Regions from separate parts of the Xanthobacter sp. ZOL 2024 genome, predicted to be linked through region 3. Evidence: predicted binding sites of a transcription regulator. Region 3 holds the regulator's gene; each other region holds the start of a gene.
What was found. The regulator PhoB, encoded in region 3, activates phosphate uptake and scavenging genes when phosphate is short. The targets are predictions, from matches to a motif close to TGTCATNNANCTGTCAT.

Region 1: ACU4E7_RS10545 (Na/Pi symporter) is a predicted target of PhoB. The motif match lies at 3,496-3,512, and genes of this name have one in related genera.
Region 2: ACU4E7_RS17495 (DUF2794 domain-containing protein) is a predicted target of PhoB. The motif match lies at 3,008-3,024, and genes of this name have one in related genera.
Region 4: ACU4E7_RS13325 (NAD-glutamate dehydrogenase) is a predicted target of PhoB. The motif match lies at 3,820-3,836, and genes of this name have one in related genera.

What each region holds. Positions count from the first base shown of each region.
Region 1 is NZ_CM128808.1:2,286,833-2,292,494, forward strand. Features, by position in the region: gene ACU4E7_RS10520 (MFS transporter) at 1-852, shown strand, start outside; gene ACU4E7_RS10525 (ABC transporter substrate-binding protein) at 852-1,862, shown strand; gene ACU4E7_RS10530 (GNAT family N-acetyltransferase) at 1,859-2,530, shown strand; gene ACU4E7_RS10535 (STAS domain-containing protein) at 2,640-2,999, shown strand; gene ACU4E7_RS10540 (ATP-binding protein) at 3,009-3,461, shown strand; gene ACU4E7_RS10545 (Na/Pi symporter) at 3,650-5,290, shown strand; gene ACU4E7_RS10550 (STAS domain-containing protein) at 5,280-5,582, shown strand; gene epmA (EF-P lysine aminoacylase EpmA) at 5,649-5,662, opposite strand, start outside.
Region 2 is NZ_CM128808.1:3,822,035-3,827,696, reverse strand. Features, by position in the region: gene acnA (aconitate hydratase AcnA) at 1-1,855, shown strand, start outside; gene ACU4E7_RS17500 (DUF1223 domain-containing protein) at 2,012-2,746, shown strand; gene ACU4E7_RS17495 (DUF2794 domain-containing protein) at 3,241-3,579, shown strand; gene irrA (iron response transcriptional regulator IrrA) at 3,819-4,289, opposite strand; gene ACU4E7_RS17485 (disulfide bond formation protein B) at 4,632-5,168, shown strand; gene ACU4E7_RS17480 (HNH endonuclease) at 5,189-5,662, opposite strand, start outside.
Region 3 is NZ_CM128808.1:1,191,239-1,196,900, forward strand. Features, by position in the region: gene argF (ornithine carbamoyltransferase) at 1-122, opposite strand, end outside; gene ACU4E7_RS05725 (acetylornithine transaminase) at 119-1,327, opposite strand; gene ACU4E7_RS05730 (GcrA family cell cycle regulator) at 1,932-2,456, shown strand; gene phoB (phosphate regulon transcriptional regulator PhoB) at 2,728-3,429, opposite strand; gene phoU (phosphate signaling complex protein PhoU) at 3,537-4,265, opposite strand; gene pstB (phosphate ABC transporter ATP-binding protein PstB) at 4,285-5,109, opposite strand; gene pstA (phosphate ABC transporter permease PstA) at 5,218-5,662, opposite strand, start outside.
Region 4 is NZ_CM128808.1:2,901,972-2,907,633, forward strand. Features, by position in the region: gene ACU4E7_RS13325 (NAD-glutamate dehydrogenase) at 1-3,732, opposite strand, end outside; gene ACU4E7_RS13330 (peroxidase-related enzyme) at 3,959-4,534, shown strand; gene ACU4E7_RS13335 (ABC transporter ATP-binding protein) at 4,801-5,574, shown strand; gene ACU4E7_RS13340 (ABC transporter ATP-binding protein) at 5,576-5,662, shown strand, end outside.

The DNA.
Region 1 (5,662 bases), 1.1 Mb from region 3:
GCTGGCCGCAGCGCGGCGCTGGCGGTGTTCGTGCGGGCCATCATGGTGGCGTGCCTGTGCGGTCCGCCCATCGGCGGTGTCATCGCCGACCGGCTGGGAGCGGAGGTGGCGCTGTTCACCTCGGCGGCGGTGGCGGTGGTGTCGGCGCTGGTGGCCGCCATGGTGGTGCCGAAGGCGCCCCGTGGGGTGGTGCATGCGCCGGCCACCCTGCGGGATCTGGCGCGCTCTGCCCGCGCCCCCCGGCTGATGGCGCTGCTGCTCGGCTGCGCCTTTCCCGCCAAGCTGCTGTTCGCGGCCCTGTGCCTGCTGCTGGTGCCGCTGGAGCTGCAGCGGCAGGGCTATTCGTCGGCGGCGATCGGCCGCTTTCAGATGATCTATCCGCTGCTGATGGTGCTGGCGGTGCCGTTCTTCGCTGCCCTGGCGGATCGCTGGAACGCGCGTGCCGGTTTCGTCATCGCCGGAGGGCTGGTGTCGGGCATCGGCTCCATGCTGGTGCCGCTAAATCCCTCCGCTGTGCTGATCGTGGTGGCGCTGGCGCTGCTGGGGCTCGGCCAGTCCATGTCCATCGCCTCGCAATCGGCGCTGGTGGCCGATACCGCGGCGCACGCCGGGGGGCGTCCGGCCGGCGTCCTGGGTTTGTTTCGGCTGGTGGAGCGCTCCGGCAATGCGGCGGGCCCGGCGGGCGCTGGTGTTTTGCTGGCAGCGGTGGGATTCTCCATTGCAACCGCGCTTTTGGGCGCTGTGGTTGTGGCGGGCGCAGCGGTATTTGCGCTATCGGGACGACGGTCTGCTGCAACGTCCGGTTCGCGCCGCGCCATGCGCGCATCCTCGTCCGAAGGGAGTCCTGTGTGATGGACCGCCGTTCGCTCCTCTCGCTGGGTCTGGGCGCCGGCGCCGCCGGTCTTCTCGGCCGCGCCGCGCGGGCCGACAGCCCGGGCGCCCCCTTCCGCATCCTGATGCTGACCTTCCGTGGCGAGACCGACGTGGAGCGGGGCTTCCGCGACTATTTCGCCGCCAACGAAATCAATGCGGAATTCCTCACCAGGGACGTGGAGCGCGATTCCGGTCGGGTGAAGTCCATCCTGGCCGAGACCCTGCCCACCTTCCGCCCGGACCTCATCTATACTTACGGCACCCCCAACACTCTGGCGGTGGTGGGGCCTTATGATGCGCCACCGACTGCGCCGTTCGTGCGCGACATTCCGGTGGTGTTCGCGCTGGTGGCGGCGCCGGTGCAGGTGAAGATCGCGCCCTCGTTCGCCTCCTCCCAGCGCAATGTCACCGGCGCCGTGCACGTGGTGCCCACCGATGTGCAGATGCGCGCCATGCAGGGCTACAAGCCGTTCAAGAAGGTCGGCGTCATCTATTCGCCCAACGAGAACAACTCGCTGGCCATCATCGAGGAAATGCGGGCCTTCTGCTCGGCGATCAATGTCGAGGTGATCACCCGGCCGCTGGTGATGAACGGGACCCGCGCCACCGGTGACGGCGTCGAAGGCTTCGTGCGTGATCTCAAGGAGCAGGGCGCCGACTGGCTTTATCTGCCGGCGGACACGTTCCTGGCCAGCATCTTCGACCGGGTGGGCGAGACCGCCCTCAAGGTGAAGCTGCCCACCTTCGGCGCCACCGAGTTCTTCCTGCGCCAGGGCCTGGGGCTGGTGGGGCTGGTGAGCCGCTATTACTCGGTCGGCCAGCTGGCCGGCTCCAAAGCGGCCGAGATCCTGGTCAACCATCGCGCACCGCGCACCATTCCCATCGAAACGCTGCGGCGTTTCGCACTCATCATCAACATGAGCGTGGCGCGGCAGCTCGGGGCCTATCCCCCCATCGCCATGCTCAATTATGCGGAGGTCATCACGTGACCAGCGCTGTTGTGGCCAGTGCGCCGGCTCGTCCCCTCACTCAGCGCGAGCTTGGCCCGGCGGACCTCGACGCGGTGGAGGCGCTGCATCGCGTCGCCATCGGGCCCATCGCCCGACCCGAGGTGGTGAAGCCGGAGAGCCGGGCCTATTTCGAGAGCATCCTGGCGGGTCGCGGGCGCACCGTCGGCCTGTGCGACGGCGGCGCCCTGGTGGCCTACGGCATCCTCCAGCATGAGCACACGCCGAAGGACGGCCCGCACCGGCTGCTGAACGTGGCGCCGAGCCGGGCGGTGGGGCGGTTGGCGGGCGCCTCGGTGCATCCGTCCTATCGCGGGCAGGGGCTGCAGAAGGCCCTCATCGCCGGGCGGATCGACCTGGCGCCGGCGGACATGCTGCTGTTTTCCACCGCCGCGCCGGTGAACGTGCCCAGCTGGTCGAACCTGGTGGCGGGCGGTTTTCCCATCTCCGGCATCGAGCTGTTCTTCGGTGGCTATGCCCGCTACGTCATGGTCCGCGACGGTTCGGAGCCCGATGATGGCGCCCGGATCGTGGTCGATCCGCTCGATACGGACCGGCAGAAGGCGCTGTTCGCCGAGGGCTGGCGTGGCTATGGGCGCGGCCGCTCGGACACGGGCGCCACGGGCCTGGTGCTGGCGCGCCCGCGCTGAGGCGCGGGCGCCGCGGCGGGGCTTCCGCTGCGGCTTGCGGCGCTCTAGAATGTGCTGCGCGCTTTGGGGCCCATGGATGGCGCTCGCCGCCGATCGAGAGATCCGACGCATGAAGATGGACACGTCGCCGTTGGCCCTGGATGTGGTGCTGATCGCCCTGGAGGGCCGTCTGGACATCGCTGGCGCCGCCGCGGTGGAAGCCGCCTTCGCCGTCGAGGCGGGCAAGGCCCGGGTGGTGGTGGTCGATCTGTCCCAGACCCCGTTCATCGCGTCGATCGGCATTCGCCTGCTGCTCGCCAATGCCAAGGCGCTGAGCCGCCGCGAGGGCAGTATGCTGCTGTGCGGCTGCGATCCCCAGGTGGAGCGGGTGCTGCGCAGCACCGGCGTCGATCAACTGATCGCCATCGTGCCCACCCGCGAGGCCGCGCTGGCGGAATTGGGCGGCGGGGTTGCGGGCGGAGCAGGCTGACCGGCGCCCATGAGCACCTCGCCTGCCGCTGATACGCTGGTTTCCGCGCTGCAGGTCGGCGCGGAGCTTGCCGCCATCTCCGACGCCACCGCGTGGCTCGGTGCGCTGGGGGCCCGGGAGGGCTGGCCCGATGCGCTGCGCTTCGGTCTGGAGCTGAGCGTGGAAGAGGCGCTGACCAATGTCATCTCCTACGGCTTCGCGGCGGTCGACCATGCCCCGCAGATCCGCCTGGAGGTCTATCGCCAGCCGCACGGGCGGGTGGCCGTGCGGTTGATCGACAATGGCATCGCCTTCGATCCCACCGGCCTGCCCGAGCCGGATCCGGCCGCCTCCATCGAGGAGGCCCGCATCGGCGGGCATGGGGTGCAGCTGATGCGGCATTTCCTCGAAAGCCTCAGCTACCGACGCGCGGGCGGGGAAAACCAGCTGACCCTGGTGGCCGGCCCGAAGGCCGCGGACTGAACCGGGCGCCGGACCTGTCACAGGATCAAGGGGCTGTCGCATGACTGACATGCGCCGCCGCTAGGCTTGCTCATCCTCCCCCGTGCCGGCTCCCGCGCGGGCGGCGTCGCTGTGCGTGTTTTCAGCGGCGGGCGCGGTGGCGTCCGGTTCGGGGCGGGGCGTCGCGCGGTTTGTGAAATGCGTCACTGATGTCCGTTCTTGCTGAGCTTCTGGCCGGCCTCGGCCTTCTGTTCGTCGGGCTGAGCCGCCTGTCGTCGCACCTGCAGCACGCCACCGGCTGGCGGGCCCGGCAATGGATCCGCCGCGCCACCGGCGCGCCGCTCCGGGGCCTTGTCTGCGGCACCCTGGCGGGGGCGGCCACCCAATCCAGCAACGCGGTGGCCGTCATCTGCGGCAATCTGGTGCGCGGCGGCGTGTTCCACACCCGTGACGCCATTCCGGTGGTGGCCGGCGGCAGCGTCGGCACCGCGGCGCTGGTGCTGGTGGCGGCCATCGACTTTCGTCTGCTGGTGTTCTTTGCCCTCGCCGCGGTGGGGTTCGCCATTCATCTGCGGCTCGATCGTCACCCGGGCTGGCGCGACTGGATCGGCGCGGCGCTGGGGCTCACCCTGGCGCTGCTGGGATTGGTCTTCATCAAGCAGGCGCCGCGGGCCCTGGACGCGGCCGCCATGGCCACGTGGATCGGGCCGCTGCTCTCGCCCTGGCTCGGCTTCGCCATCGGCCTCGCGCTGGCGGTGGTGAGCCAGTCGTCATCGGCACCGACGCTCCTGGTGCTGGCGCTCCTGCAGGCGCACCTGCTGGATCTGAGCGCCGCCTTTCCCCTCGTGCTGGGCGCCAATCTCGGTTCCGGCCTGTCGGCCCTGCTGGCGGCCGGCGGGCTGGAGGGCACAGGGCGGCAATTGTGCCATGTCCATGTGCTGGTGAAGGCGGTCGGCTGCCTGCTGGTGGCGGCGCTGTGGGCGGTGGGCCTGGTGAGCGCGCGATTGTGGGGCAGCGCCGAGCCGGCCGACCTGCTGCAGGCGGCCGCCGGCGGCAATATCGCCCTGGCGGTTTCGGTGCTGTTCCTGACCCTGCAATTGGCCGGAGCGCTGCCGGTGACGCTGGCGCGGGGCGCGGCCGAGCGGCTTGCGAGCCGCCTCAGCCCCCCCAGCCTGGAGGATGGCGCCTCGCGGCCCCGCTACATCGACACCCGCGCCCTCGATGCGCCGGCCTCGGCGCTGGACCTCTCGCAACGGGAGATCCAGCGGCTGGTGTCGCTGCTGCCGACCCTGTTGCCCGACCTCGACCAGAGCGACGCGGCCACCCCCGGAGAACGGCTTGCGCTGTGGCGGGGGGCGGGGGCGGTGGTGCGCGACGTGGATCTGTTCCTCGTCGCCCTCATGGGCCGCGGACCGGGGCCGGAGGAACTGGCGGTGGCGCTGCGCCAGCAGGCGCTGGTGGAGATGATTCGCGCCCTGCAGGACACCCTGCACGACTTCTCCGAGGTGGTAGAGAGCTTCGACGCGCTGCCGCCGCTCGGCTTCAACCTTTCCGAATCCCTGCGCACCCTCGTCCTGTCGCTGGCCGATGCGGAGGGGGCGGAGGATCTGTCGGTGCTGGCGGCGCTCACCGCCGATCGCAGCACATTGCTGCATCGCATCCGCCAATCGCTGCTTGGCACCCAGGCGGAAGCGGGCGACGAGATGCGCCGGCTGCTGCTTGCAACCACGCTGTTCGAGCGGGCCGTTTGGCTGATGCACCGCATCGTGGTGGCGTTGCACCCTGTCGAGAATGACGATAATCCGGGACTGTCGTCGGGCGCGGAGCGGAACGAAGTCCATGCACATTGAGCGTGATCTGGTTGGCGGGGACGTGCTCCTGAAAGTGGCGGGGCGGCTCGATACGCCCAATGCCAAGCCGTTCGAGGCGAGCCTGATGGAGGTGGTCTCCACCACCGGCGGCGGCATCGTCGTCAATCTCGCGGGGGTGGACTATGTGTCCTCCTCGGGCCTGCGCGCTCTGCTGGTGGCCGGCAAGGCCATGCGCACGGCCAAGCGCCGGCTGGCGCTGGAGGCGCTGCAGCCGCAGATCCGCGAGGTGTTCGACATCTCCGGCTTCTCGACCCTGTTCGAGATCTCCTGAGACCAAAGCCCGCGCGGCGCTCGAGCGAACACTTTTGGCGCCGGTCGCAGGCCGTGGCCTGCGCCTTCAGGGCGTCGCCA
Region 2 (5,662 bases), 2.3 Mb from region 3:
CCGCAAGAAGGGCGTGGTGGGCAAGTTCGTGGAATTCTACGGCCCGGGCCTCGACAGCCTGTCCCTCGCCGACCGCGCCACCATCGCCAACATGGCTCCCGAATACGGCGCCACCTGCGGCTTCTTCCCGGTGGACAAGGAGACCATCGACTATCTCGACGAGACCGGCCGCAAGGACCGTCGCGTCAAGCTGGTGGAGAAGTACTCCAAGGCCCAGGGCATGTGGCGCAAGAAGGACACGCCCGATCCGGTCTTCACCGACACGCTCGAGCTCGACATTTCCAGCGTGCTGCCCTCCCTCGCCGGCCCCAAGCGCCCGCAGGACCGGGTACTGCTCTCCGACACCAAGGCCGGCTTCACCGCCGCCCTGGAAGGCGAGTTCAAGAAGGCCGGTGAAGTGGCCAAGCAGGTGCCCGTCTCCGGCACCGACTACACCCTCGGTCATGGTGACGTGGTGATCGCCGCCATCACCTCCTGCACCAACACCTCCAACCCCTCGGTGCTGATCGCTGCCGGACTGCTCGCCAAGGCGGCCGTGAAGAAGGGCCTGAAGACCAAGCCGTGGGTGAAGACCTCGCTGGCGCCGGGGTCCCAGGTGGTGGAAGGCTACTTGAAGTCCTCCGGCCTGCAGGATGATCTCGACAAGCTCGGCTTCAACCTGGTGGGCTTCGGCTGCACCACCTGCATCGGCAATTCCGGCCCGCTGCCGGAGGCCATCTCCGAAGCCATCAACAAGAACGACCTGGTGGCCGGCGCCGTGATCTCCGGCAACCGCAACTTCGAAGGCCGCGTGAACCCGGACGTGAAGGCGAACTACCTCGCCTCCCCGCCCCTAGTGGTGGCCTACGCGCTGGCCGGCTCCCTGCAGATCGACTTGACCACCGAGCCCCTGGGCGAGGACAAGGACGGAAAGCCGGTCTACCTCAAGGACATCTGGCCCTCCAACAAGGAGATCGCCGAATACATCCGTGAGAACGTCACTAAGAAGATGTTCAAGGAAAAGTATTCCGACGTCTTCAAGGGCGACGAGAACTGGCAGAAGATCGAAGTGCCCACCGGCCAGACCTATGCCTGGCAGGATTCTTCGACCTATGTGCAGAACCCGCCCTATTTCGTCGGCATGGAGCTCAAGCCCGAGCCGGTGAAGGACATCATCGACGCCCGCATCATGGGCCTGTTCCTCGATAGCATCACCACCGACCACATCTCGCCGGCCGGCTCCATCAAGCAGTCGTCCCCGGCGGGCAAGTACCTGATCGACCATCAGGTGCGCCCGGTGGACTTCAACCAGTACGGCACCCGCCGCGGCAACCACGAAGTCATGATGCGCGGCACCTTCGCCAACATCCGCATCAAGAACCAGATGGTGCCCGGCGTGGAAGGCGGCGTGACCATCCACTATCCGGATGGCGAGCAGCTGCCGATCTATGACGCCGCCATGAAGTACAAGTCCGAGGGCGTGCCGCTGGTGGTGTTCGCCGGCAAGGAGTACGGCACCGGCTCGTCCCGTGACTGGGCCGCCAAGGGCACCAAGCTGCTCGGCGTGCGCGCCGTGATCGCCCAGTCGTTCGAGCGCATCCATCGCTCGAACCTGGTCGGCATGGGCATCGTGCCGCTGGTGTTCAAGGACGGCGAGAGCTGGCAGACCCTCGGCATCAAGGGCGACGAAGTCGTCACTCTGAAGGGCATCGAGGGCGATCTGAAGCCGCGCCAGACCATGACCGCGGAAATCAAGTTCGCCGACGGTTCCGTGAAGAACGTCGACCTCATCTGCCGCATCGATACGCTGGATGAGCTCGATTATTTCCGCAACGGCGGCATCCTGCCCTACGTGCTGCGCTCGCTCGCGGCCTGATCCCGCCAGGGGATTGAACACAGCCGGCCCGGGGAAACCCGGGCCGGCTTCTTTTTGGCCGCTGCGGTGCGGCATGACACCCCTTTGTGACTGGTGCCCCCGCCTCCGCTCCGCTATCCCACCAGCAGCCCCTCTTTCGGTGTCGACCTTGCCGCGATGATTCCATTCCGCTCCGCGTTCCTCCTCGCCTTTGCTCTTGCGGCCACCCCGGCCGCGGCACAGAGCCAGCCGCGAGCGGTGGTGGAGCTGTTCACGAGCCAGGGCTGCTCCTCGTGCCCGCCGGCGGATGCACTGCTGAGCGAGCTGGCCAAGGATCCCGACATCATCGCCCTCACCATGCCGGTGGACTATTGGGACTACATCGGCTGGAAGGACACCTTGGCCCTGCACGGCCACTCCATGCGCCAGAAGGCGTATGCCGATCGCCGGGCGGACCATAAGGTCTTCACCCCGCAGGCCATCGTCGATGGTGTGGTTGCCGTCAAAGGCAGCGACAAGCCGGCGCTGCAGCGCGCCCTGCTTGAGCGGGGTGCCGCGCCGCGGGGCCTGCCGGTGGCCCTGAAGCTCGAACGCGCCGGTGAAAACCTCGAGATCGAAGCGAGCCCGGCAGCCGTGCCCCCGGAGGGGGCGGAATTCTGGGCCTGCCCCGTGGCCCGCTCGAAGACGGTCGCCATCGGCCGCGGCGAAAATGGCGGCCGCAGCGTCACCTATTCCAATGTAGTGCGCGGCTGGGTGAAGATCGGGCGCTGGGATGGCAGCAGCAGCCGGCTGCACATCAAGCTCGCATCCCTGGAGCGCGAGGACGCAGATGCGGTGGTGATCCTGCTGCAAGCCGGCAGCCCCGCCGCTCCCGGCCCGATCCTCGGGGCCGCCACCTTCCCCTTGAAATAACCCCCTCGGCCGCCAGGCCTGCGGCCGACGCGCCGCGTCACCCGGCCCGTGCCCGCGGTCGCCGCCATGCGCCCGGGCCAAAAAAAAGCCGCCCGGAGGGGCGGCAACTTTGGGGGTCTGAAGTCGATGTATAGCAGTGGCCGGCTCGGATGCACCCCGGGGGGCTGGGGGGGCTGGGATAGACCGGAGCGCCTCACGAACCGGCCCTGCTACGAGAAGGACTATCTCCCGCCGCCGCGGCGCGCGATGGGCCGAAATCCGGCGACAGTGTGATTCCATTAACGAAGCCGTGATCCCCCGCCGCGACCACAGACGGGACGGGCCGGCGACGGAAAAGCATTGAAAGGCAGGCCGGCTGCGGCAATCATGTCGGTCGGGTGTCAGTGGCGGGCAGCGACCTCAGGTCCAGACCGCTCTGCAAGACAGGCCGCCCTGCAAGACAGCCCACCCATACGAACAGGCTCACCCACACGAGACAGCCAAGCGGAGAGACGATGGGAGACGTGGAGCCCATACGCCAGCCCCAGCCGGCCCCGGTGGTCCGGGTGACCTTCGATCGGCGGGAGCTGGACCGGATCCTTCATCTCTATGGACGCATGGTGGCCCTTGGCGAATGGCGCGACTACGCCATCGATTTCACCCGCGACAAGGCCGTGTTCTCCATCTTCCGCCGCAGCATGGATGTGCCACTCTATCGAATCGAAAAGGATCCACGTCTTGCCCGCCGGCAAGGTGCCTATGCGGTGGTCTCGCAGACCGGGCTGATCCTGAAGCGCGGCCATGAGCTGCCGCGGGTGCTGGCGGTGCTGGAAAAGCCCCTGCGCACGGTCTGATACCTATCGCATGGCCGCGCGCCGCGCTCCCGTTTCCCCGCAGGAGGCGCGGCACCGAGGCAGCACAGACTCATCGTCGCCTGAAAGCTGCGGAGCGAACGTCACTGAAGCTGCAAGATGGACAGGGCTTGGAACGCCCGCTGGGCTGACAGGTCAGCCCGACAGGCCCTGCAGCGGTCGAGACTCATCGTCGCCCACGCCGGACGGCGGGCTGGGATGACGAGGCTCGGCTGCGCTCCTCAGGCCGCGCGGCTGCTCTTGCGCCGCAGGCGCACCACCACGTCGACCCGCTCAACCTCATAGCCTTCCGGGGGCTCGGGCAGCAGGTTCACCGCCACGTCGCTAGCGGGAATGTCCACCAGGTCGTTCTGCCCCTCGAGGTAGAAATGGTGGTGGTCGGAGGAGTTGGTGTCGAAATAGGTCTTGGACCCGTCCACCGCGACCTCGCGCAGGAGGTGCACCTCGGTGAACTGGTGCAGGGTGTTGTAGACCGTGGCCAGAGAGACCGGGAACCGCGCCTTGATGGCCTCCTCATGGAGGATTTCCGCGGTGACATGGCGATCGCCCTTGGCGAATAGCAGCCAGCCGAGCGCCAGCCGCTGGCGGGTCGGGCGCAGGCCAACTTCACGCAGCATCTCGCGCACGTCGTGGAAGGGACAGCCGGTGCGACGCGCCACCGTGATGTCGCGCAGCTGCGCGACCGGAAGCATGGGCTCGTCGTTCAGCTCGGTGCTCTGGGCAATGGAAACACCGAAGGCGGATCGGGATCGGGGCATCTCGTTCATTTCGGTCTGCAATCTTTGTAGCTAACACCAAAATATGCCGGCGGAGGGGAAACGCAATGCGAATGCCTCCGAAGACGACTAGCAACTTATACCGCATGTTGCGTTGCGGAGCCATAGGAGGCGCGTGAGTAGGAATAAGTCTAAGGTAGCGATGTGCCATTCACGAGCGCGACACCGGAGCTCTCGGGCGTGGACAGCCACCCGGCGCGGGTCTATCCCGCACGCCACGCGGCCCGGCTGGCCGCATATGCAGCGGATGAGGCCCAGGTGGCAGCTTCTTTCTTATCGGCAGCTTCTCTCTTGTCGATCGTGCGCACGCCCTCGCGCGCCGCGTTGATCATCACGGTCGGCTGCGCCGGCGCCCTGGCGGCGGCGTGGTTTTTCGAGTTGTTCATGGGTCTTGCGCCCTGCCCGCTCTGCCTGGAGCAGCGCATTCCTTATTATGTGGGCCTGCCCTTCGCGCTCATGACCACCCTGGTGGCGCTGGCCGGCTACCCCCGCACCGCGCGGGTGTTCCTGGCGCTGCTGGCGGTGCTGATGTTCGGCAACATGGCGCTGGCCATCTTCCATGCGGGTGTGGAATGGCAGTTCTGGCCCGGCCCGACATCATGCACGGGGGCGCCGGTGATGACGCAGGGCGACATTCTGTCGGCGTTGAAAGATGCGCATGTGCCGCGCTGCGATGAAGCCGCATGGCGGCTGTTCGGCCTCTCCATGGCCGGCTGGAATGCGCTGATTGCGGCGGCGCTGGGGCTCGTCGCCCTGGTGGCGGCAGCGACAGGTCGCACCCCCAAGGCGGGCTGAAGGCGGCTCGGCGCCACCGATCAGGGATCGAGTTCGGTATCCCAGTAAAGATAATCCACCCAGCTTTCATGCAGATAGTTGGGTGGGAAGTGGCGGCCGTTCTGGTGCAGGTCCTGCACCGAGGGCTGAAAGGGCATTTGCGCCGGCCACATGTCGAGATCCGCCGGCATATGGCCGCCCTTGCGCAGATTGCAGGGGGAGCAGGCGGTGACCACGTTTTCCCAGGTGGTCTGCCCGCCCCGGGAGCGTGGGATGAGGTGATCGAAGGTGAGGTCCTCGCGCGTGCCACAGTATTGGCAGGAGAAGCGATCGCGGAGGAAGACGTTGAAGCGGGTGAAGGCCGGCTGCCGCGTGGGTTTGACGAAGGTTCTCAGCGACACCACACTGGGAAGTCTCAGTTCGAACCCGGGACTTCGGACCGCCTTGTCATAGTATTCAACGATATTCACGCGGTCGAGAAACACCGCCTTGATGGCGTCCTGCCAGGACCAGAC
Region 3 (5,662 bases):
CGTTCTTCTTCCCCCGCCTTCCGCTTTGCCTTGAGATCCTTGGACAATTCCAGAACCCGCCGCAGCTCGGCCGCCGGGATTTCCGACAGGTCGAGGAAGTGGCGCACACCGTTCTCCGTCATTCCGCAGCCCCCTTGACCGGAGCGGAGGCCAGCGCCTGCTCCAGCCGCACACATGCGGCCTCGATCTTCTCCACAGCCAGATCCGCCTCGTCCGCCGAAACGGTCAGCGGCGGCAGCAGCCGCACCACATTGTCGGCGGCGCCGGGCGCGAGCAGACCCTCGGCCCGCAACGCCACCACCAGATCGGCGGCCGGCACCTGGGCCTTCAGACCCAGCAGCAGCCCCCGTCCACGCACCTCCGCAAGGATCTGCGGATGGCGCGCGGCCACCGCGCCCAGCTTTTCCACGAGCCGGGCGCTGATGGCATTCACATGGTCGAGGAAGCCCTCGGCCAGAACGATGTCGAGCACCGCGTTGCCCACCGCCATGGCGAGCGGGTTGCCGCCATAGGTGGAGCCGTGGGTGCCCAGAGTCATGCCCTTGGCGGCCACCTCGGTGGCCAGGCACGCCCCCATGGGGAAGCCGCCGCCGATGCCCTTGGCCACCGCCATGATGTCCGGCGTGATGCCGGCCCATTCATGGGCGAACAGCTTGCCGGTGCGGCCGACGCCGGACTGCACCTCGTCGAGCACCAGCAGCAGGCCCTTCTCGTCGCACAGGGCGCGCAGGCCCTTCAGGAAGGATTCCGGCGGCACGCGCACGCCGCCTTCACCCTGCACCGGCTCCAGCAGGATGGCGCCGGTCTGATGGGTGATCGCGGCCTTCACCGCGTCGAGATCGCCGAACGGCACATGGTCGAAGCCGGGCAGCGCCGGCTCGAACCCCTCCAGATACTTGGCATTGCCGCCGGCCGAGATGGTGGCCAGCGTGCGGCCATGGAAGGCGCCCTGGAAGGTGATGATCCGGTTCTTCTCCGGATTGCCGTTGGCGAACTGATACTTGCGCGCCATCTTGATGGCGCACTCCAGCGCTTCCGCACCGGAATTGGTGAAGAACATGGTGTCAGCGAAGGTGACCGCCGACAGCCGCGCGGCCAATTCTTCGCCGCCGGGAATGCGGAACAGGTTGGAGGTGTGCCACAGCTTGTGCGCCTGGGCGCTCAGCGCCTTCACCAGATAGGGATGCGCATGGCCGAGCACGTTCACCGCGATGCCGGCGGTGAAATCGAGATAACGTCGCCCGTCCGTCGTGACGAGCCAGCAGCCCTCTCCCCGCTCGAATTCGAGGTCGATGCGCGCATAGGTCGGCAGAACGGCGGTGATCACGAGATCCTCCTGAATGCGCCTCCGCCGACACGCAGGCCGACGAAGACAGCAGTCTCCTTCTTCGGGTGGGGCCGCACCCGGCCCCGGGCTTGTCCCCTTCCAATGGGGACGGCCGGACCTTGTCCGATCGGGGCGGGATGCCCCATTCGGACCGGGCCCGGGCAAGCGGGAATTAAAAAGGGCCGCCCCAGCGGGGGAGCGGCCCGACGCCCGGAATACTAATGATCGCGCGCGCGAGGTCAACAGATCTCCAAAGCCGCGCCGAAGAGCGGCACCTTCCAGGCCCGCGCTCCACGTCCATGCTCCAGACCCGTGCGCGCGCGGATCGTCCCATCGGCAACGATCTGGGGAAAACAGCCCGTGAGTGTTAACGGACTCTGTCGCCGGCGGCCGCCATATTGTAGCGTATTGATCATCGCCTACGAGATCTCGTGCGACCGACCTTCCTGGGACCTGCGGGTGTTAACGTTTCGCGTGCCATGTGGCGGCGGGATCGGGAAGAGAGTCCGAGTCCTCTCAGGCAGCATGGCGGTGCTGTCGGTGAGGCGATGTTGGGACGTCGCCCACGGGTGACGTCAGCTGATGCGGCAAATGGAGAAGAGCGATGAGCTGGAATGACGAGCGCGTCGAACTCTTGAAGAAGCTCTGGAGCGAAGGCCTCTCCGCGAGCCAGATTGCAGCCGAGCTCGGCGAAGTGACCCGCAATGCGGTGATCGGCAAGGTGCATCGCCTCGGCCTGTCCGGCCGCACCAAGGCGGCGCCCGCCCCCACCACCCGTCCGCGCACCAGCGCCCGGCCGGAAGGGCGCGAGCAGGCCCGGCCACAGCGGCCACTCACCCAGGGCAACGTGGCCCTGGCCCCCGAGCTCGAAGACCTGGTGGAGGAAGCTCCCGCCCCCGCGCCGGAGCCCGAGATGGCCAGCAACGTGGTGCCCATGGGCCAGCGCTGCACCATCATGAACCTCACCGAAAGCACCTGCCGCTGGCCCATGGGCGAGCCGGGCACGGACAGCTTCTATTTCTGCGGCTCCAAGAGCAATCCGGGCTCGCCCTATTGCGCGCACCACGCCCGCATCGCCTATCAGCCCGTCCAGGATCGCCGTCGCGATCGTCGGCTGGCCTATCTCTGAGCCGTCAACGCCGGCCCCATCCGGGGCCGGGTCGGCCATCGCCACCTGATGGCGCGGCGAGCCCATGAAGGCGTCCTCCCCCCGGGCAAGGCCGGGCGGCGGTGGGCGCCTTTGTCATGCCTGGAGCAGGCATGCCCCGGCCACGCGCGGGCCACGGCGCCAAGCGACGTCAATGCCCCGCAGCCGGACGGGCGGCCTCAATGGCACGCAGCACGGGCCCCACGCCCTTTCGCCACGCGGCGACCGGCACCCGAACCTCGAGCGACGCGCCTCAGCTGGCGCGGGCGAACATTTCGTTGAAGGAATAGCCGGCGCCACGCACGGTGCGGATGGGATCCAGCTGGCGGCCGCGGTTGAGCGCCTTGCGCAGCCGGCCCACGTGCACATCCACGGTGCGCTCGTCGATATAGACGTCCTGGCCCCACACCCCGTCGAGCAGCTGCTCGCGGGAAAACACGCGGCCGGGGCTCTGCATCAGAAACTCCAACAGGCGGAACTCGGTGGGGCCGAGATGAATCTCGCGACCGCCGCGATGCACCCGGTGGGTCTCGCGGTCGAGCTCGATGTCACCGGCCCGCAGCAGGGTCGCCACATGCTCGGGCTTGGCCCGGCGCAGCAGGGCCCGCACCCGCGCCAGCAGCTCGGGCACCGAGAACGGCTTCACCACATAATCGTCGGCGCCGGTGGCCAGGCCCCGCACCCGCTCGGTTTCCTCGCCGCGGGCGGTGAGCATGATGACCGGCAGGCGCTCGGTTTCCGGACGGGTGCGCAGCCGGCGGCACAGCTCGATGCCGGAGAGCCCCGGCAGCATCCAGTCGAGGATGACGAGATCCGGTACGCTCTCGCGCAGCCGCGTCTCGGCGTCGTCGCCGCGGTCGACACTTTCCACGCCGTAGCCTTCCGACTCCAGATTGTAGCGGAGCAGAAGGGTCAGGGGTTCCTCGTCCTCGACGATCAGAATACGCGCCGGCACAGTTTCTCACCCATCGAACAAAGCTCGCCTCACATCCGACCGCGCCGCGACGGCGACGGAGCCAAGGCGACGGCCTGCGCCGTCCCACCCCGCGCCGCCAGCCGCGTTCAGCCCTGGACGGTGCGCGCCGGGAAGGCGACGGTGGTGTCGCTGGAGGCGTCCGCCTTCGGGCGGCTCTCCGGCAGCACCTCGCCGGTGACCATGTAATAGACAACTTCGGCAATATTGGTAGCGTGATCCCCCATGCGCTCAATGTTCTTGGCGCAGAATAGGAGATGGGTGCACACGGAAATATTGCGCGGATCTTCCATCATGTAGGTCAGAAGCTCGCGGAACAGCGAGGTATACATGGTGTCGATGGCGTCGTCGCGCCCCCACACCTCCAGCGCCTTGGCGGGATTGCGGCCGGCATAGGCGTCGAGCACCTCTTTCAGCTGCTCCAGCACCAGTTCCGACATGTGCTCCACGCCGCGCACCAGCTTCTGCGGGTGATACTCGCCCTCGATGGCGATGACGCGCTTGCCCACGTTCTTGGCGAGGTCGCCGATGCGCTCCAGATCGTTGGCGATGCGGATCGCCGCCACGATCTCGCGCAGGTCGCTGGCCACCGGCTGGCGCTTGGCGATGACGAGGACGGCCTTGTCCTCGATGTCGCGCTGGGCCTGGTCGATGCCGGTGTCGAGGGTGACCACCTTCTGGGCCACCGAGATGTCGCGCTTGATGAGGGCGGTGACGCTGTCGGCCACCAAGCGCTCGGCCTGGCCGCCCATCTCCACCACGCTGCGGCCGATTTCCTTCAGCTCGACGTCGAAGGACGTCACGGTATGATCAGGCATCTGAGCCATCCTTCTCGCCTCAGCCGAAGCGGCCGGTGATGTAGTCGCGGGTCTTGATCTCCTTCGGATTGGTGAAGATCACGTCCGAAGGCGCCACCTCGATCAGTTCGCCCAGATAGAAGAAGGCGGTGATGTCGGCGCAACGCGCGGCCTGCTGCATGTTGTGGGTGACGATGACGATGGTGAATTCCCGCTTCAGCTCGTCGATCAGGTCCTCGATCTTCGAGGTGGAGATGGGATCGAGCGCCGAGGTGGGCTCGTCCAGCAGGATCACCTCCGGCCGCACCGCGATGGTGCGGGCGATGCACAGGCGCTGCTGCTGGCCGCCGGACATGCCCAGGGCCGAGGTGTTCAGGCGGTCCTTGGTCTCGTCCCAGATGGCCGCCTTGCGCAGGCACCATTCCACCCGCTCGTCCATCTGTGCCTTGTTCAGCTTCTCGTGCAGGCGCACGCCGAAGGCGATGTTGTCGTAGATGGACATGGGGAAGGGGGTGGGCTTCTGGAACACCATGCCGATGCGGCTGCGCACCACGGTGGAGTCCAGCTCCTTGCCGACGATGTTCACGCCGTCGAACAGCACCTGCCCCTCGGCGCGCTGGCCGGGGTAGAGGTCATACATGCGGTTGAACACCCGCAGCAGGGTGGACTTGCCGCAGCCCGAGGGACCGATCATGGCGGTCACGCGCTTCTCGGGAATGTCGAAGTTGATGTTCTTCAGGGCATGGTTCTGCCCGTAATAGAACTGCAGGCCCTCGACCTTGAGCTTCACCGGCGCCACCGGGGCATCGGGCTTGGCCGCGACGGAGGACGCGAGATTGAAGGTGGGATCGACCGCAGACGTCATCTGAGCCTCACTTGACTGTCGTCCACCCGGCGCGCGCCGGGCCGATGGAATATCCGGGGCCCGGCGCCAGGCGCGGGCCCCACGGGGTCTTCGTCAGCAGTGCCGCTCTCAGTGCATCCGCGCCAGAACCAGGCGAGACACCACGTTGAGAAGGAGCACGCCGACCGTGATCAGCAGCGCACCGGCCCACGCCAGCGCCACCCAATCGTCGAACGGGCTCCCCGCGTACTGATAGATGGCGATGGGCAGGCTGGCCATGGGCTTGTTGAGGTCCACGGACCACGCATTGTTGCCGAGCGAGGTGAACAGCAGCGGCGCCGTCTCGCCCGCCGCGCGGGCGATGGCCAAGAGCACGCCGGTGACGATGCCGGCCCGCGCCGCCCGCCAGGTGATGAACATCACCACCTTCCACTGCGGCGCGCCGAGGGCGAACGCGGCTTCGCGCAGGCCCACCGGCACCAGGTTCAGCATGTCCTCGGTGGTGCGCACCACCACCGGGATCACCAGGATGGCGAGGGCCACCGAGCCGGCCCAGCCGGAGAAGCCGCCGAAC
Region 4 (5,662 bases), 1.7 Mb from region 3:
GCGCTGGGCGAGGGACAGGGCGAGGGTCTGCTCATAATTGTTGCGCAGCACCAGCTGCGCCACGTCGTCGGTCATCTCCTTCAGCAGCGCCGCCCGCGCCGGCGCCGTGAGGGCGCCGCTCTCCAGGGGATGGGCGAGGGCGATCTTGATGTTCACCTCCACGTCGGACGTGTTGACGCCGGCCGAATTGTCGATGGCATCGGTGTTGAGGCGGATGCCGCGGCGGGCCGCCTCGATGCGGCTGCGCTGGGTCATGCCCAGGTTGGCGCCTTCGCCGATCACCTTCACGTTCAACTCATCGGCGCTGACGCGCACCGCGTCGTTGGCGCGGTCGCCCGCCGCCGCGTCGCTCTCGCCGGACGCGCGCACATAGGTGCCGATGCCGCCGAAGAACAGGAGATCGGCCGATGCCTTGAGGATGGCGTTGATGAGCTCCGGCGGCGTGGCGTGGGGCTTGGGGAAGCGGAGCAGGGCCTGCACCTCGCCCGACACCGGAATGCTCTTGGCCGTGCGCGCGAATACCCCGCCACCGGGCGAGATGAGGGCAGGATCATAATCTGCCCAGGAGGAGCGGGGCAGGTTGAACAGCCGCTGCCGCTCCCCATGGGCGCGGACCGGGTCGGGATCGGGGTCGAGGAAGATGTGGCGGTGATCGAACGCGGCGACGAGTTTGATGGCGGACGACAGCAGCATGCCGTTGCCGAACACGTCGCCGGACATGTCGCCCACGCCGATCACCGTCACCGGCGTGGTCTGAATGTCGATGTCCATTTCCCGGAAATGGCGCTTCACCGCCTCCCAGGCGCCGCGGGCGGTGATGCCCATGGCCTTGTGGTCGTACCCCACCGAGCCGCCGGAGGCGAAGGCATCGTCCAGCCAGAAGCCGTGCCGGGCGGAAATGGCGTTGGCGGTGTCGGAGAAGGTGGCGGTGCCCTTGTCGGCGGCGACCACCAGATAGGGGTCGTCGCCATCCAGGCGGACCGTGTCGGCGGGTGGCACCACGGCCCCGGCCTTCAGATTGTCGGTGAGATCGAGCAGTGCGGAAACGAAGACCTCATAGGCGGCGGTTCCGGCCGCCAGCGTCGCCTCGCGGCTGCCGTCGGCGGGCAGTTGCCGGGGCACGAAGCCGCCCTTGGCGCCCACCGGCACGATGACCGCGTTCTTGACCTGCTGCGCTTTCACGAGGCCCAGGATCTCGGTGCGGAAATCCTGCGGGCGATCGGACCATCGCAGGCCACCGCGCGCCACCTTGCCGAAGCGCAGGTGCACACCTTCGATGCGTGGCGCGTGGACGAACACCTCATAAAGCGGCCGGGGCAGGGGCAGCCCCTCCACCCGCGCGCTCTCGAACTTGAGCGCCACCGCCTCGCGCGGGCGCTCCTCGGAGTCGCGCTGGTAGAAGGTGGTGCGCACGGCGGCATCGACCAGATTGACCAGGCGCCGCAGGATCCGATCCTCATCGAGGCTGGAGACGGCGGCGAGGGCGCTGGCGAGCCGCTCGCGCGGGGGCGCCTCACGGGCCTCGCGCGCCGCCGCCGCCGGCTCCAGCATGGGATCGAAGCGGGCGTGGAACAGCGCGACGATATCGCGGGCGATGGTCTCGTGGCGGGCCAGGGTGCGCCACATGTAGTCGAGGCTGAAGGGCAGGCCCGCCTGGCGCAGATAGCGCGCCAGGGTCCGCACCAGCACGGCCTCGCGCCACGACAGGCCGGCGTCCAGCACCAAGGCGTTGAAGCCGTCATTGTCGGCGGCGCCGCGCAGCACCGCGTTGAGGCCATCCTCCAGGCGTTCCTCCGAGCCGGCCATGGCGATGGTGCCGCCGTCGGCACGCTCCAGCGTCATGTCGTGCAGCCAGCTCCGCGCCATGTCGCCGGTGTCGGCATCGCTGGAGAAGGCGCCATCGTCGGCCCGGGGCTGGATGCGGTAGGTGCGCTCGTTGATGGCCTTGAGGCCCATGTTCTGCAGCATGGGCACGCGGATGGAGAGCGCCAGCGGCGCGCCATAGGACAACAGACGCAGACCGATGCGGGCCGGGCTGTCGCCGGCCCGGCGATAGAAATCGATGGCGATGGGCCGCTCGGGGGAAAGGCGCTCCAGCCGCTCGATGTCCGCCACTGCGGTCGTCACATCGAACGCATCCATGTAGCCTACGCCGAAGGCGCGGCCATAGCGCCAGGCGAGGGCTTGCGGGTCTTCGCCCGCCAGGCCCGGGCGGGTGGCGACGGCGCCAGGCAGGGCGGCGGCCAGCCGCTCGCTCCAGGATTGGGTGGCCTCGATGATCCGCCGCTCCAGATCCGCAATGTCCACCTGCGGCGTGGGCCCGGGGCGGCGCGCGATGGTGACATGCATGCGCGTCAGCGGGGTTCCGGTGAGAAACGTCTCGGTGAGCGCCGCCGTGGTGCCGTCAAAAGCCTCCACCAGCAGCGCGGCAATGCGATCGCGCACGGCGCTGTCGAAGCGCTCCTTGGGCACATAGACGAGAATGGAGGCGAACCGGTCGAAGCGGTCCAGGGCCGGCAGGACCCGCACCCGCGGGCGATCGTAGAGGGTGAGAATGGCCCGTGCGTGGCGGGCCAGGGTGGCGCTGTCGAGCTGGAAGAAATCGTCGCGCGGATAGGTCTCCAGCACCATCTCCAGGGCGCGGGCGGAATGGCTGTCCGGCTCCAGGCCGGCGCCGCTGATCACCATTTCCGCCTTGCGGCGCAGCTCGGGAATATCCCGCACCGAATGGACATAGGCGGTGGAGGCGAGCAGCCCGAGAATGCGCAGCACGCCGGTGACCGCGCCATCGGGCCCGATGGTCTTGATGGCGATGTCGTCCATGGCGCTGCGGCGATGCACCCGGGCGCGCAGGGTGGATTTGGTGAAGGTGACGAGCTGGGGGCTGCCCAGGAAGGCGTGGGCGTCGGCCGGGCTCACCGTGTCCGCGACCTCAGCGCGGACCGCAGCATCGCGCAGCAGCCCAAGGCCGCTCTCCGGCTCCGTGGCCAGGCCGCCGTCCGGGGTCACCTGCGCGTGAATGAGGCCGAGGAAAATGAAATTGTTGGCGGTCAGCCAGGTCAGCAGGTCGGACGCCTCGGCACTGCGCCGCGGGTCGATGTCGGGCAGCGACGCCCGGAGCTGGGTGGCGAGGGCGCTCACCCGATCGCGCATGGCATGAAAGTCGGCGTTGACGCGCTGCACATCGGCGAGGGTCGCGGCGAGGCTCGCGGTCACGTCCGCCGCGGTTGCCGGGTCGAGGGCCGGGACTTCCAGGTGGATGAGGCTCTCGCGGTCTTCGCGGGCGTGGGGTGCCGCAACGCCGGTGACCTGCCCGGCGGCATCGCGGATGACGTGAAAGATGGGGTGGGCGGCGAGCTGCACCTCGATCTGCCGCTCCGCCAGCTCGCTCGCCAGGGAATCGAACAGGAACGACATGTCATCGTTCACCGCCTCGATCACTGTGAGGGGGTGGTCCCCGGCTTGGGCAGGCGTCAAGGTGAGGTCGCTCACGCCGCGCGGCCGGCGGGCCAGATGGGTCCAGGCCTGCGCGATCCGTTCGGCCACGAAGGCCGGGTCGAGCGGCGGCCGGTCGCCGGGGGCGAGATCTTCGGGGGCGAGGGCGTCCAGGAAGGTGTGGGTGAAGGCGGGGGGCACCTGCGGCGCCGTCTCGTCCACCAGGGCGGCGATGGCGCCGATGCGCGCTTGCAGGTCGCTCGGCGTTTCGGCAGCTTGAAGGCCTTGAATGGTCATGGCTACTCCCCGAATGGACGCCCCCGCTCGCTGTCATCCGTGCCGTGTGTGCGGTGCGCCACTGCCCGGGCATTCGGGGACAAGGCCACGACGCAACGATGACGAGGCAACGCTCATGGTGCTCAAAGTGAAGTCGTCTTCCCGCGCCGGGAAGTCCAAAAGCGCAACCGCTGAAAAAACCAGCACGCCCGCGAAACGGGCGGCGTCTCCCGCCGCTGCGGCGCATCTGGCCGATGATCAGCCGGCCATCGCGCTGCCCCTTCCGCCGGCGCGCTTCGACGCGGCGACCGAGGCCTATTTCAACAAATGCCAGGAGAAGCTCGGCTTCGTTCCCAACGTGCTGCAGGCCTATGCATTCGACATGGCGAAGCTCGGCGCGTTCTCCGCCATGTACAACGATCTGATGCTGGCCCCCTCCGGCCTGTCGAAGCTGGAGCGGGAGATGATCGCGGTGGCGGTGTCGAGCGTGAACCGCTGCTATTACTGTCTCACCGCCCATGGCGCGGCCGTGCGGCAGCTGTCCGGCGATCCGGTTCTCGGCGAGCAGATGGTGATGAATTATCGCGCCGCCCGGCTCGAGCCCCGCCAGCGAGCCATGCTGGATTTCGCCGTGAAGCTCACCGAACGTCCGCATGAGATCGAGGAGGCGGACCGCGCCGTCCTGCGTGCCGCGGGCTTCTCCGAGCGCGACATCTGGGACATTGGTGCAGTCACCGGATTCTTCAATATGTCCAATAGGATCGCTGCGGCGACGGACATGCGCCCCAATCTCGCGTATCACAGCCAGGCGAGGCACCCGTAAGGCCGTTCCACCCCGCGCCGATGGGTTCTGGCGCGGGGTGGAAAAAATCTTCCGAGCGTACGCTCGTTCTATTCCCTTTTGTGCTATGAGGTATGCGCTAGAGGTTGAGCTCGTCGCAACTTCTGGTCTGATTGACGCGCCTCTCGCCCCGTGGTTAGGGTGCGTCGCAAGATCAAGTGCACTGCAAAAGTGCCGATCCGGAGGAAATCGCCGCGGGTGAGCGCCATGCGCCCCCAAGGCCCAGACAATGAGGGCGCCCATCGGTCATGGACACTGTCTCAGACGTGCCCTACATCGTTGAAGCATCAGGTCTTACCAAGGAGTTCAAGGGGTTCGCGGCCGTCAAGAACGTGAACCTCAAGATCCGTCGTCACACGATTCATGCCCTCATCGGGCCGAATGGTGCCGGCAAGACCACCTGCTTCAATCTGATCACGAAATTTCTGGACCCCACCCGGGGGACCATCCGCCTGAACGGGCGCGACATCACGCGCACACCGCCGGCGGATGTGGCGCGGATGGGCATGGTCCGCTCATTCCAGATCTCGGCCACCTTCCCGCACCTGTCGGTGCTGGAGAATGTGCGCATTGCGTTGCAGCGTCCGCTCGGCAACTCATTCCGCTTCTGGCAGTCCGAGGCCTCGCTGAACGCGCTGAACGATCGCGCCATGGCGCTGCTGGAGGATGTGGATCTCACCTCCTATGCCCAGCATCTGGCGGTGGAACTGCCCTACGGCCGCAAGCGCGCTCTGGAGATCGCCACCACCTTGGCGCTCGACCCGGAAATGCTGCTGCTCGACGAGCCCACCTCCGGCATGGGGCGGGAGGACATCGCCCGCACGGCGGAGCTCATCAAGCGGGTGTCGGCCAACCGCACCATCTTGATGGTGGAGCACAATCTTTCGGTGGTGGCGGACCTGTCCGACATGATCACCGTTCTGGCCCGCGGCGAGATCCTCACCGAAGGGCCCTATGCGGAAGTCTCCAAGAATCCGCAGGTGGTCGAAGCCTATATGGGCACCGGACATGGAGCGCATTGAGATGGCTGAGACCCAGGCTTCCCTCAAGGCGCCCCTGCTCAGCGTCAAGGACCTGCACGGCCATTATGGCGAAAGCCATGTGCTGCAC